DNA from 2 places in the Zhongshania borealis genome. Region 1 is predicted to be linked to the other one. Evidence: riboswitches for the same ligand, from Rfam matches in the RefSeq annotation. Region 1 holds a riboswitch; the other holds the start of a gene.
What was found. Region 1 has a riboswitch for thiamine pyrophosphate ahead of ABD836_RS05890 (TonB-dependent receptor). Riboswitches for the same ligand answer to the same signal wherever they lie in the genome.

Region 1 (7,311 bases):
GTTGGCGGATTTTTAATTGCCTCTGCGCTCTGTGGCGCGGCAACATCCTTGACGCAAATGGTGTTTTTCCGAGTGCTACAAGGCGCCTGCGCGGCGTTTATCGGTCCGATGTCGCAAACAATTCTGTTCGACATTAACCGGCCCAGCAAACAGGCCTCAGCCATGTCGATGATGGGAATGGTGGTAATGATTGCCCCCATTACTGGACCCATGCTCGGCGGCATACTCACCGACACCCTCAGTTGGCGTTGGGTCTTTTATGTTAATTTGCCGATCGGTATTCCAACATTAATTATACTTGCGTGGTTACTGCCCTCGCGGCCTATTGTGCCACGCCGATTAGACCGCTTTGGCTTTATAGTTTTGGCCGTTGCCCTTGTTTCTATGCAGTTGATGCTAGATCGCGGCCAACATAAAGACTGGTTCGACTCATGGGAAATCATTATCGAACTGATTATTGCGCTGTCGGCAATATGGATATTTTTAATCCATTCGCGCTCAACGGCAAACCCGCTCTTCCCATCCGGCTTGCTAAAAGATAAGAACTTCCTTGGTGGCCTCACCATCATGTTAATTCTTGGCTTAGCCAATGTCGCCATCGCCTCCGTATTGCCAACCATGTTTCAGCATCTGTTTGGCTACAGCACCATCGATACCGGCTTGCTACTCATGCCGCGAGGCTTAGGCATAATGATTAGCATGTTTATCGCCAAGCGTTTAATGCAACACATGGACCTGCGCTACTTAATGAGTGCCGGCTACCTAATTTGTGCTGCAGCACTCGCAATGATGGTGACATGGTCCCTTGAAATGGATTCTGGGCCAATTCTCTCGTCAGGATTCATACAGGGTTTAGGCCTTGGCCTGCTATTCACCCCAGCAACAATGGCTGCGTTTTCCACCCTACCGCAGCAATTTCGACCAGACGGCTCTAGCCTGCTAAACCTAGTGCGCAATATTGGCGGTAGCTTTGGTATCTCGGCCATATTTACCCTAATCTCGCGCAATAGCCAAATTAGTCATGCCGACTTAAGCAGCCATATCACCCCCTACAGCCTGCCCGGAATAGATCCCCTCACCGCCGCCGCGCGATTAGGCGACACCGGGACAGCAGCTCTACAATTAGTCGACTTGGAGATTCAGCGGCAAGCAAGCATGATCGCCTACTTGGATAACTTCTATGCCATGGCCATACTTCTGCTGTTAATTTCCATCCTGCCTCTATTACTGAAACCAATACACCTGAATAATAGGGCCACCAACTAGCACACTGACGTCTAAGCACCCCCTCAAAATGACCACGAACGCCCTATACACTGATCTGTCCGGCTACTACGACCTAATGTGTGCCGACATCGACTACACATCCCAAAGCAATTGCGTGCGCAGACTGCATCAAATCTTCGGCAACGATCGCGCTAGCCATCTCGACCTTGCCTGCGGCACCGGGCCGCATGTTCAACACTTTGCCGACTTTGGCTTCCAAAGTAGCGGCTTAGATATTAACCAGCCCATGCTAGACATTGCCCGACAGCGCTGCCCCAACGCCGACTTCAGCCTGCAGGACATGTGCAATTTTGGTGTCGATAACCCGCTGGGTTTAATTACGTGCTTTTTGTATTCCATTCACTACAGCGGCAGTATCGATCAGCTAAAAGCTTGCATTGTCAGCGTCCACCGCGCGCTGAACACCGGCGGGGTCTTTTGCTTTAATAGCGTCGACAAACATAAAATCGATACCACCGCATTTGTACGCCATACCGCCGAACAAGATGGCAGCCATTTTAGCTTTAGCTCCGGCTGGCGCTACGACGGCCAGGGCGATAAGCAGTCACTACGCTTAAAAATTGAAAAAACCACCAACAACATCACGCAGGTCTGGCAAGACGAACATCCCATGGTTGCCGTTAGTTTTAATGAATTAAAAGCGCTGCTCGAACCTTATTTCGAAGTACACATCTTTGAGCATGATTATGACAAGCTCATTCTTTGGGACACAACATCAGGCAATGCAATTTTTTGCTGTGTAAAAATATAAGCCGCAAAAATATACTTTTCAGTGCCCATGTAATCGCGAGAACGCGCGGCGGACGCCAAGCTGACAACATTCCAGCTTAGCGGTATTTCTGTTATTATCCGCCAGCAAAACCTAAGGGGTGGCTACGGCCTGAGATGCCATTGGAGACACCAATGCAAACCCTTGAACCTGATCCGGTTAATACCGGCGTAGGAATAGGTCAACAATCCTCTTCACGTCGCACACCGGGTCTCTTTCACTTCAGCACCACCCGAGAGAGAACCATGAAACACCTAGCCAAGCCCCACACCTTAGCCTACGCCATTAGTCTTACTGCTATCATGGCCAGTAACGCCGCTTATGCTGCAGACGCATTAAAAATCGAAGAAGTGATTGTCACCAGCCAATTTCGCGACACCAGCCTACTCAACCTTGCCAGTAGCGTTAGCGTATTCGATGCGTCAAACATTGCGGCAAGAGGCGCGAGCAATATCGAACAACTCTTGAACATGGCGCCCAATGTTAATTTTTCGGCCGGCGCGTCCCGGGGCCGTTTCTTTCAAATTCGCGGCATTGGCGAACGCAGTCAATTTATCGATCCCATTAGCCCCTCGGTTGGACTTATTATTGACGGCGTGGATTTCAGCGGCTTGGGCTTGGCAGCCAGTACGCTCGACATAGACCAAGTAGAAGTATTGCGCGGCCCACAAGGGACCGAATATGGCGCCAATGGCCTTGCTGGCCTCATTACAATGCGCAGTTCAGCACCCTCAGCCTCACCATTATTAAGAGTCTCAGTCGAAGCTGCGCAATACAATAGCTACAAACTTGGCCTTGTCGCCAGCGGGCCCCTAAATGAAAAGCTAAGCTACCGTGTCGCCACACAAAATCAGCAAAGCGATGGCTATATCAAAAACCGGTTTTTAGATCGCGACGACGTCAACAATATTGATGAGTCGATCTTGCGCGGTAAAATCCGCTACCAAGCCGCCGACGACCTGCTGTTGGATTTCTCACTGGTATACCTCAACGCCGACAACGGCTATGACGCATTTTCACTAAACAATACCCGCACCACATTATCTGACCAACCAGGTCACGACAGCCAAGAATCCGTGGCGGGCTCTATTGTTACCAATTGGTCGGCCAGCCAGCGCTTTAGCCTTGAATCGGTGCTCAGTATTGCCGATTCAAGCACCGAGTATGGCTACGATGAAGACTGGGCTCACGTTGGCTACCACCCATATGAATTCAGCTCGGCCGACAACTATCAGCGTGACAAAGACAATATAAGTGCAGATTTTCGGTTTATTTCCACAGCGCAATCCTCCTTATTCAATGACAGCACCAGCTGGGTAGCTGGTGCCTTTCTCCGTAATGAGACTGAAGAACTGAGCAGAAATAAAACCAAAGATCTTATGCCAAACGGCAATTTTACCAGCCAATTTGATACCGAAAATTATGCCCTCTACGGCCAACTACGCAGCAAGCTGAGCCCAAGCGTCGACTTAGTAAGCGGCCTAAGAGTTGAACAACGCAATGCCGACTACAGCGACTCCTTAGCAGTAGAATCAAACAACGATGAGAATTTATGGGGCGGCAATATCACCCTTGAATACCAGTACAGCAATGACACATTAATTTACGGCACCTTGTCTCGTGGTTATAAAGCGGGCGGCGTGAACGGCCGTATCATTTCTGCATCGACCACCAATTCTGAAATTACGCCAGATATGTATGAGTTTGACACTGAGCATATGCTGAATTACGAATTGGGCCTCAAAGGCAGTTGGCTAGACAATCGCCTGCAAGCCCAAGTAGCAGCATTCTACCAAGACCGCAGCGACGTCCAAGCCAAACAGTCGATTTTCGATCCCAATAATTATTCATTCGACGATTACCTGAGCAATGCCGCCAAAGGCAAAACTACGGGCCTAGAGCTTGAGATGAATTATCTGGCCAGCGATACCATTCGCCTGTTTGCCGCTGCGGGCTGGCTGAGCGCCGAATTTAGGGACTTCACCAGCGTCACCCATGTCGATGCCAAGGACGATAATACTGGCGCAGCGCTACCGCCAGTCGACATGGATGGCCGTGAAGTTGCTCACGCGCCCCATTACCAATTCTTTATCGGCAGCGAAGTCGCGCTTATGGCTAATCTTGTCTTGCGCGTAGAAGTCGAAGGCAAGGACGAATTCTATTTTTCCAATAGCCACAATGAAAAATCGGCGAGTTATGAGCTGGTCAATGCACGCCTAACATACCAAGGTAGCAACTGGGACGTATCACTCTGGGGGCGTAATCTGGCGAATGACGACGTCCAAACCCGCGGTTTTTATTTTAGCAATGCCTTTGGCAACGACCCCGCCAAAAACTACGTACCCGAAACCTATTACCAACTCGGCGAACCTAGAGTTGCCGGCATATCTGCTAACTACAGCTTCTAAAACGCCAAGGCGGTGTAATGCCGCCCTATTTCCAGACAAATAGCGCATTGGACCCCCAATATGAATCTTTCAGTTGAAATTAGCATGTACCCCTTAAAGGATGAGTACATTCCCGCTATCCAGAATTTTATCGACCGTTTAAACACCCATCCAAAATTACAGATATTAACCAACACCATGAGTACCCAAATATTCGGTGACTATGATTTGGTCATGGATGTCATCAAACAAGAAATACGTAAATCCTACGAGCAATTTGGCCGCGCCATATTCGTGTGTAAGTTTATCGATGGCGACTTAAGCCCGGCTACAGACAATGCTTAACCCCGATACAGTAAGCGCGATTAAAGCCGCCGCACTCGCCATGTCACTGTGGGAGCTCCTTGCCGTGATATTAGCCCTGGCCTATTTGCTCCTCGCCATGAAGGAACACATCAGCTGTTGGTATGCCGCATTCATCAGCACCACCATTTACTTATTTTTATTTTGGGATGTGAGCTTGCTGATGGAATCTGCCCTGCAAGTCTTCTACTTGTTCATGGCCGTGTATGGCTGGTGGCAATGGCGACACCACGCCGACAAACAACAGGACCTTGCCATTCATTGCTGGTCAGTCAAAACCCATCTAATAGTCTTCGCCACTGTTGGCGTGCTAACACTTGTCTTTGGCTATGGTCTTGCACAAAATACCGAGGCCGCGCTGCCCTACTTGGACTCCTTCACCACCTGGGGCGCCGTTATCACGACCTATATGGTAACCCGCAAAGTGTTGGAGAATTGGATCTACTGGATTGTTATCGACGCTGCCTCAGTTTACCTATACCTAGATCGCGGACTCTACCTCACCGCGCTATTATTTATGATTTACGTTGTACTGGTGATTGTCGGCTTTTATCAGTGGTATGCCATTTACAAACGCGAGCAACAGCATGAGCATGTCGCTAGCTAATATTATTCCGGGGGACTGGCGGCGTTGGGCAACTACCCAACCTGCCGTCATTCGGCAGCTACTTGGCGGCCTGACAAACCACAGCTACTTAATCAACGCAGACAATACGCTTTTGGTACTGCGTAAAAATTCCGCTATTAGCGGCGCGCTAAACCTGAATCGCAAGGCCGAAACACAAGCACTAAACCACGCTAACAAGGCTCGGCTCTGCGCGCCACTGGTGTACACAGACCCCCAACAGCAATACATGGTAAGTTGCTATCTCGGCGATAGCACATGGTCAGCAAATACGCCCAACAGCCTAGCGCAACTCGCCCTCTTACTTCGTAGTATTCACCAATTGCCCAGCATTCAAGCCAAATTAAACCTTGATGATAAGATCGCGTATTACTTAGCCGCCATGCTCGATCACGCAGAATTTACCGAACAATTCAACATTCTGCGCACCAAAATACAGCCGCACATTAGCAGCGCCATGACGTTGAATACCGGTGACGTACTCTGTCATAACGACTTGCTAGCATCGAACCTCATTAACAAAGCGGGCGAACTTTTCGCCATAGATTGGGAATACGCCGCCATGGGCGATCCATTCTACGAACTCGCGGTGATCATTGAAGGCAATAAATTAGATGCGGATCAGCAGCAAGCACTGCTTACAAAATACCTCGATCGCCCACTTGCCCAGCGAGATTGGCAGCGCCTACATCACTGGAAAATTATCTATGGCTACTTATGCGTGCTTTGGTATGGGGTACAGTATTGCGCCGGTGCAATGAATCAAGCCAGCACCGCGCGGGAGATCGCAGCACAAATTCGTGCTTTAAACGCCTTTATCTCGAACGAGACTCAGAGCAAACGAAAATAAGTACCGTTAATCAATAGCCTGCTCATAAACCTCCAGCGGCAAACCATCGGGATCTTTAAAAAAGGTAAACGCCTTATAAGTAAATTCATCAACTCTTATTGGCTCAACGTCAACGCCGCATGAAATTAAGTAATCTGCGGCGGCGGCAACCGAATCTACACTAAATGCCAAATGACGTAGACCTTGGGCTTCGGGGTAGCTCGGTCGAGGTGGCGCCATTGGAAATGAGAACAGCTCGACTTGGCCGCCGCTTGCTAGCCGCAGGTCGAGCTTGTAAGAATCGCGTTCCTCGCGATAATTTTCGGCAATAATCTCTAAGCCAAGAATAGGCGTATAGAAATGCTTCGACACCGCATAGTCAGAGCAAATAATCGCGACATGATGAATCGACTTAAACATCTTATCTCCGCTCCAACTAAATGCCTAAATAAGCAAAGCTCAACATTGAAGGCGACACTCCGCTAATGTTTCTTCATCAAGGTAAGTAATTGTCGCGGTATTAAAGTTTAGATCAACAAACAAATGACAATAATACTCACCGTGTCGCCACCCCATCGACACACTGGAATTATTGGAATAACCCAACTCAAAATGCCCGTCAAAGGCGGGATAATGACTCCTAAACCGCATCAAGGCTAACAGCCGTTGCACTACCGGTTGTTCGACGGCCTCATCTATTTCGTCCATGGTGTAAAAGTGGCGATTAATGTCTCGCAACTCGCCGGTCTCTTCCATCAATTCATTATCATTGCAACCCGCCAGCAAGCCCACGTAGTAAACTTGAGGAATGCCTGGCGTAAAAAACTGAATCGCGCGCGCAGCCAAATAAGCTTCGTCATTGCGCATAAGGGCATCGTAGAACGTACAGGTTAACTGGTAAATTGCGCCAACGCTGTGAATATTCGCCGCTGAACGGCGTAGAATGGGGTCCGCACTGCGGCTCGAGATATTGTCGATTAAGGCGCGAATTTTTTCGTCCGGCAAAACACCTTCCACATCGGGAATGCAAATACCATCGTGGGTATCGAGT
Region 2 (7,311 bases), on a different contig from region 1:
TGTCTCGGCTATCGCCGAGTTTAATTTGCGATGAGTTCGCCGCTCGTCTCGATTCCATTAAAACGCGCGCTGACGATATCGCGACCTTCGCTCATTGCAGTAGCAAGGCCGCGAGATCCATTGGCATTGCTGAGTATCACATTGCCGGTTGTGCTGAACCAAGTAACTTGATTGCTAATGTCGCGCGTACTGTCGTCGCTGTAATGACCCGTGGCACTGATTTGTTGACTGCTGTCTAGGGCCAGTGGTGAAAGTTCGCTGAGGCTTATGGACTCTAAAACTGCGGGAGTTACCGTTAAAATTGTAGGGCTTGTTTGGTCCAGGTAAGTCGCCGTAATCGTAGTGCTAGCGACGGCGTCTTGGGATATAACGAGGCCGGATTTTCCAGCATTGCCCACAGTAGCAATATTGCTGTCGCTGCTTGACCATACGGTCTTGACCGCGTCGCTTACGTCGCGGCTAGTATTGTCAGAATAGTAGGCGATTAAACTTAGTTGTTGCTGGCTATTCGTTGGTATCGCGACTGCTGGTGGATTTAGACTCAAGCCTGTTAGTACCGCATTGTTGACCGCGACCGGGTATTCAGCATTCATTGCGCCAAGCGTAGCGCCTACAACAAGAGTGCCGGGGCTGAACGTATTTAATCTCCCGATACTGTCTGCATCATTGCTAATTTCGCCGACACTGACGTCTATATCATCGGGAAATTCCTCGACAATTGACCAGTGACAAGCATTCGTCAAATCGAGGATGCTGCCATCAGAAAAGTGTCCTATCGCCGCAAACTGCAGCTCTGAGCGAGCTGGCATTTCGTCCGAATCGGCGTTGGGAGATTCGATAGTAATACTTTCAAGGATGGCTGAACTTACGCGCAATTTCGCGGGGTTTGAAATGAGTTCACCTAGCGAGGCGCTGATATAAATCAGCTCTCCAGCGGCGTCTGTTGGTGTTGTGACTAGGCCGTCCATATCGTTTATATCAAGCTCCGAGTCATTGGCGCTCCAGCTTACGATGTTGGTAATGTCTTGCGTGCTGGCGTCGGAGTAAATGGCTGTTGCGGTGTACTGTTGCGCGTAGCCGGCGGCAATAGTTGTGCTTGCTGGCGTCACCGTGATGCTCTCGAGAATGGCATCACTAACGGCCAAGGTGGCTTTCTTGCTACTAAGTTGATGTAGCGAATTAGCGTGCACGTTGTGTTGGTTTGGAGTCGTTGGTGCCGATTTGGCTTCCTTGCCGCTAATGTTGGGAGCACCTGCATTGGCTGTCACACTTTGTTCGCTTGCTTGTGCAGTGTCCGGTTCTGGCTCGGTTATGGTGACGCCGTCTGTGACTGTGTAGGCCTTTTTCCCCTGATACACTACTGTGATGGTCGTTGTGCCAGCACTTAGACCGCTAACCAGTCCGCTTGAATCCACGCTTGCGACGGTTTCATTCGAGCTTGTCCAGCTTACTTTATCGCTGACGTCTTCCGCTGAACCGCTCGGTGACGATAGCGACGCGGTAAATTTATAGGTGTCGCCCTTGTCGAACTGCACCGTTTGAGGGCTAAGAGTTAATGCGGTAACTGAGGTTCGGGGTGTGCCTGAGCTGCCGCCGCCACAGGCGCTCAGCAAGGCCGCGATGCCAATAAACAGTAGCGTCGCGGAAATTGACCTATGAAAATAATTTAAAATAAACTGCATAAGATGTTCCTTTTTGGTGCAAATAAGTTTCGCTTTGCAATCCTTGCCGATGCGAATTCACTCTATCTGTGAGTCTGCTGATAAATATGGATGGTGGAGAGATATTGGCGATTGGGGAAAACCCTTGTCATGTCTCGATCATCGGCCTATTTAATTAAAATTCAATTAGTTGTCTGCCTATTGCAACAAGCATTTTCTGTGCCGATATTTTTCTTTGGATTGTTGGTCTTGCTATCGCTTAGTTTGCGACATACACTCATCGCTCTTGTCGGGGTGCCCGCGTAGATAATACGCAATGGCTGAGATCGTTTTCGAATCCCGTAGACCTGATCTGGATAATGCCAGCGTAGGAAACAAGATCTTCTCAGCAGAGGTCCCTCTGTCATTTGTTGTTCTGAGATCCGATCGAATTTTCCTTCTTTGGTTTTATTTTTTAAAACAGTCGAATTAAAAGACTCGCGCTAGTTTGCGCGCAAAAGGGGAAAGTAATGAGTTCTGATTATCCACTGCTTCGCGATACCGCCCAAGTTGATGCCGCCTCTGTAGAGCCCTTGCCTGGTTCATCAAAAATATATGTGCAGGGAAGTCGCGCTGATATTCAGGTGCCGATGCGGGAAATAAAACTCACGCCAACGCCAATACAGGCGACAGACGGCACAACACGCTTGGAGCCAAACGCACCAGTTCGGGTTTACGATACCTCGGGTGCTTACACCGACCCCAATGCAAATATCGATATACGAAAAGGTCTGGCGCCGATTCGTGATCAGTGGATTCTCGATCGCAATGACACCGAGTTATTGGCGGGTGACAGCTCAGAATATAGCCGTAAACGGGCAGCGGATCTGAGTTTGCAACAATTACGCTTCGATCTAAAACGAAACCCCCGCAGAGCAATGGCGGGCAAGAACGTTAGCCAGATGCACTACGCGCGCCGCGGTATTGTTACACCAGAAATGGAATACATTGCCATTCGTGAAAACATGGCCCTAGCTGCCGCGAAAGAAGCGGGTGAGCTGCCGGGTGAGTTGGGTTTTCAGCATCCGGGCAACGCGTTTGGCGCGAGTATTCCGAAAGAAATTACACCAGAATTTGTTCGCGACGAAGTAGCGCGTGGCCGCGCAATTATTCCTGCCAATATTAATCACCCCGAATTAGAACCGATGATTATTGGCCGCAATTTTTTGGTTAAAGTGAATGGCAATATTGGCAACTCTGCATTGGGTTCCTCAATTGAAGAAGAGGTTGCCAAGTTGACCTGGGGCATTCGCTGGGGCGCAGATACCATGATGGATTTGTCTACCGGCAAAAACATTCATGAAACCCGTGAGTGGATTGTGCGCAATTCACCCGTGCCAGTGGGCACAGTACCGATTTATCAGGCCTTGGAAAAAGTTGACGGTGTGGCTGAGGATTTAACGTGGGAGATTTTCCGCGATACCCTAATTGAACAAGCTGAGCAGGGCGTCGATTATTTTACGATTCACGCCGGAGTGTTGCTGCGCTATGTGCCCCTCACAGCCAAACGCGTTACCGGTATTGTGTCGCGGGGCGGCTCGATTATGGCCAAGTGGTGTTTGTCGCACCATAAGGAAAACTTTCTCTACACGCACTTCGACGACATCTGCGAGATCATGAAGGCCTACGATGTGTCCTTCTCGCTTGGTGATGGCCTGCGTCCCGGCTCGGTGGCAGACGCCAATGACGAGGCGCAGTTCGGCGAGCTTCGTACCTTGGGTGAACTCACAAAGCGTGCATGGAAGCACGATGTGCAGGTCATGATAGAAGGTCCCGGTCATGTACCCATGCAAATGATTCATGAGAATATGACCGAGCAGCTAAAGCATTGCGACGAAGCGCCGTTTTATACACTTGGCCCGCTAACTACCGATATTGCGCCTGGCTACGACCACATCACTTCGGGCATTGGCGCCGCGCAAATAGGCTGGTATGGCTGCGCCATGCTGTGTTACGTCACGCCCAAAGAGCACTTGGGCCTGCCCAATAAAGATGATGTTAAGACCGGGATTATCACCTATAAAATTGCCGCACACGCAGCGGACTTGGCAAAGGGGCATCCGGGCTCCCAGCTGCGTGACAATGCCTTAAGTCGCGCGCGGTTTGAATTTCGCTGGGAAGACCAATTTAATCTCGGCCTTGATCCCGATACGGCGCGATCCTATCACGACGAAACTTTGCCCAAGGAATCGGCCAAGGTCGCGCACTTTTGCTCTATGTGCGGGCCTAAGTTCTGCTCAATGAAAATCACCCAAGACGTTCGCGATTACGCAGCAAAATTGGAAGAGCAAGAACTCGACGCCGAGATGCAGAAAAAATCAGCAGAGTTTAAAGAGTTGGGTAGTGAGATATATCAGAAGGTGTAATGACGAGTCCGACGTCGGGGGGCTGGAGTCTGACGTATGAGCGACGCGTCCGATATCCGCCATTCGAACTGCCACTCCTTGCGCATCGGCATCGCAGGCGCAGGCCTTCTTGGTCGCTTGCTCGCATGGAAATTACTGCTGCTCGGCCATCGCGTGAGTTTGTTCGATCGCGGCAGTCGCGCCGGCGAGTTAAGTGCGGCGCGGGTGGCTGCGTCGATGCTGGCGCCCTATAGCGAAGTGGCTAGCGCTGAACGCCAAGTTTTTGATTGGGGCTTAATGGCGCTGACGTGGTGGCCAGCGCAAATTGCCTTATTAGCTCAGCAAACGGGGCAGGATATTCACTACGGTGTTGATGGCAGTATTGTGGTCGCGCATGACTTAGATAAATCCAGTCTGCGCCATTTTGAACAATGCTTACAGGCAAAAATACCAGATCGGGCGGACGGCGTTGAGCGCATAGATCGCGAACGTTTGCGAAGATTAGAACCCGAACTCGCTGAGCATTACAGTTCGGCGCTGTACCTTGTGGACGAAGGCTATCTCGATAACTCGGCATTGCTCGTCGCGCTAGAAATGGCAATTACCCAGCTTGGTGGTCAGTGGTTTGAATACAGTGAAGTGCTTGAACTTAGCCCCGGGCGCATTGTACTAAGCGGCGGCGAACAGAGCTTTGATTGGGTGGTAGACAGTCGAGGGCTCGGCGCGAAATCTCAGCTACCGGGTTTGCGAGGCGTTCGCGGCGAAGTACTTTGGGTGCATGCGCCCGAGGTGAATTTCAAACGGCCGGTGCGTTTGATGCATCCTCGTTACAAATTATATATCTCGCCGCGTCCCGGTAATTGTTATGTGATTGGCGCGACAGAAATAGAAAGTGAATCTATGCAACCGGTTACCGTGCGCTCGACCTTGGAATTAATGTCGGCGCTATACAGTGTGCACAGCGGTTTTGCTGAGGCGACCTTACTGCATGCCTTCGCACATTGTCGGCCAGCGATGCCGGATAATTTACCGATAGTTAACTGTGAGTCAGGCTTGCTCACGGTTAATGGATTATATCGTCATGGTTATCTGCTTAGCCCGCAGCTAGTGGAGAAAGCCTTAGCGATGTTCACAGAACAAACTGAAAATAGTGTTGCAGTGTAGCGGGAAAGAAGGCGCAAATGATTTTAATTAGTTTGAATAATGAGTCCCGTGAATGTGATTCGGAGCTTGCCTTGGCAGCGCTTTTGCCGGCATGGGGTTTTGATTGGAAAAAAATTGCGGTGGCTATCAACGGTGATTTTGTTCCCCGCTCGCAGTACTCGAGTTTGCGATTAAATGCCGGCGATCAAGTGGATGTATTGGCGCCTGTTCAGGGCGGGTGATTTTGGGCCGGACGTCTAAATCAGATGTCAGGCGACACGTTCACAGGGCTTCCAGGTCGACGCCAGACCCCCGACGTCCGACGAATAAATACAGAGCTATAAAATGATGACACCACAGCCAGACAACTGGACTCTCTACGGACAAACTTTCCAAAGTCGTCTCCTCATTGGCAGCGCACTATATCCTTCGCCTTCGGTAATGAGTGAAGCTATCACCGCGTCGGGATCGGAAATCATAACTGTATCGCTGCGCCGTCAGTCGCCAAGTGAGGCGGGTGGTGAAGGTTTTTGGCAGCAGTTAAAAAGTTTGAATAAAACTTTTTTGCCGAATACGGCGGGTTGCCACAGCGTGAAAGAAGCGGTGACTTTGGCGCAGATGTCGCGGGAATTGTTTGAAACGGATTGGTTGAAACTGGAAGTGGTTGGCGATGATTATAATTTGCAGCCTGACCCGGTCGCGACGATTGCAGCGGCTGAACAATTGATTAAGCTCGGCTTTAAGGTGTTTCCCTATTGCACTGACGACTTAGTGATTTGTCAGCGCTTGCGCGATGTCGGTTGCGAGGTTTTGATGCCCTGGGGTTCACCTATTGGCACCGGGCGCGGCTTGATGAATCCCTATAATTTACAAACCATTCGTGAGCGTATTCCTGAACTGCCGCTAATTGTTGATGCCGGTATTGGCAAACCTTCCCATGCCGTTCAAGCATTGGAGTTGGGTTATGACGGTATTCTTCTCAATACCGCCATTGCCCAGGCTGGCGATCCAGTGATGATGGCCGCTGCGTTTCGGGATGCGGTTGCAGCGGGGCGACAGGCGGCGCGTGCTGGCGCAATGCCAGAACGGCAGACTGCCTCGCCGTCAACGCCTACCTTGGGTATGCCGTTCTGGCACCAGCAGTGAGGGTTTAGAAAGTTCTAGGGTATTTATAGTCATGTGAGTATTAACGCCGTGGTTTTGCCCTCGTCAAAGTGTGGTATAGGGTGGTAAAGGTAATTCACCTACACTAGCGGCAAGATCAATTCATAATAAAAAGGACGCGACTATGCATCTCGGCTTCAGTTCTATGAATACGGTGAACGATCCTGATCCGGCGCTATTGGCAAAGACTTTGGAAGAGGCGGGTTTTGAATCGCTTTGGTATGGCGAGCACAGCCATATTCCTCGATGCCGCACGACGGCGTATCCGCCTGGGGGGGAACTGCCCGAACCCTATAAAGAGATGATGGATCCCTATATCTCATTGATGGCAGCGGCGTCGGCGACCACGCGTTTAAAGCTGGGTACGGGTATTGCCTTGTTAATGGAGCGCGAGTTGTTTTCTCAAGCAAAGACCATTGCGAGCTTAGATCGTTTATCTGGCGGGCGCGTAATGATTGGTAGCGGTGTGGGCTGGAATCAGGAAGAATTTGAAAATGTGACGCAACAACCCTGGCAGCGCCGCTATTCAGTGTTAAAAGAAACGATTGCGGCGACCCGGGCGTTATTTGCTGACACGGCACCAGAATTTCACGGTGAATTTATTGATTTTGATCCAGTGTGGTTTGAGCCAAAACCCGTGAATATACCGCCCATGATTTTCGGTGCGATGGGACCGCTGGGAATGCGGCACACGGCAGAGTGGGCCGATGGCTGGATGCCGGTGGATGTAGCGCTTCCAGATGTTAAACAAGCGATTGCGGCATTTCATAATTTGCTTGCAGAATTTGGTCGCAAGCCCGATGACGTCGAAGTGACTTTGGTCGTGATGGCTGAAGTAACGCCAGATTTACTTAAGTACTATCGCGACTGCGGGGTAAGCCGCTGCAATATCGGCGTGGGTATGCAAAATTGGGATAAGCCCGAGATTGTGATGCCGATGATCGAGCGTTTCTCCAAGA

Region 2: it holds a riboswitch for thiamine pyrophosphate, as region 1 does, so the genes downstream of both, thiC (phosphomethylpyrimidine synthase ThiC) here and ABD836_RS05890 (TonB-dependent receptor) in region 1, are expected to answer to the same signal.

What each region holds. Positions count from the first base shown of each region.
Region 1 is NZ_BAABDM010000001.1:1,249,339-1,256,649, forward strand. Features, by position in the region: gene ABD836_RS05880 (DHA2 family efflux MFS transporter permease subunit) at 1-1,266, shown strand, start outside; gene ABD836_RS05885 (class I SAM-dependent DNA methyltransferase) at 1,295-2,038, shown strand; TPP riboswitch at 2,143-2,250, shown strand; gene ABD836_RS05890 (TonB-dependent receptor) at 2,302-4,464, shown strand; gene ABD836_RS05895 (YkoF family thiamine/hydroxymethylpyrimidine-binding protein) at 4,525-4,788, shown strand; gene pnuC (nicotinamide riboside transporter PnuC) at 4,781-5,413, shown strand; gene ABD836_RS05905 (phosphotransferase) at 5,394-6,281, shown strand; gene gloA2 (SMU1112c/YaeR family gloxylase I-like metalloprotein) at 6,288-6,680, opposite strand; gene gtfA (sucrose phosphorylase) at 6,720-7,311, opposite strand, start outside.
Region 2 is NZ_BAABDM010000002.1:52,956-60,266, reverse strand. Features, by position in the region: gene ABD836_RS06520 (Ig-like domain-containing protein) at 21-1,682, opposite strand; TPP riboswitch at 1,942-2,052, shown strand; gene thiC (phosphomethylpyrimidine synthase ThiC) at 2,171-4,066, shown strand; gene thiO (glycine oxidase ThiO) at 4,103-5,209, shown strand; gene thiS (sulfur carrier protein ThiS) at 5,227-5,430, shown strand; gene ABD836_RS06500 (thiazole synthase) at 5,537-6,334, shown strand; gene ABD836_RS06495 (TIGR03619 family F420-dependent LLM class oxidoreductase) at 6,498-7,311, shown strand, end outside.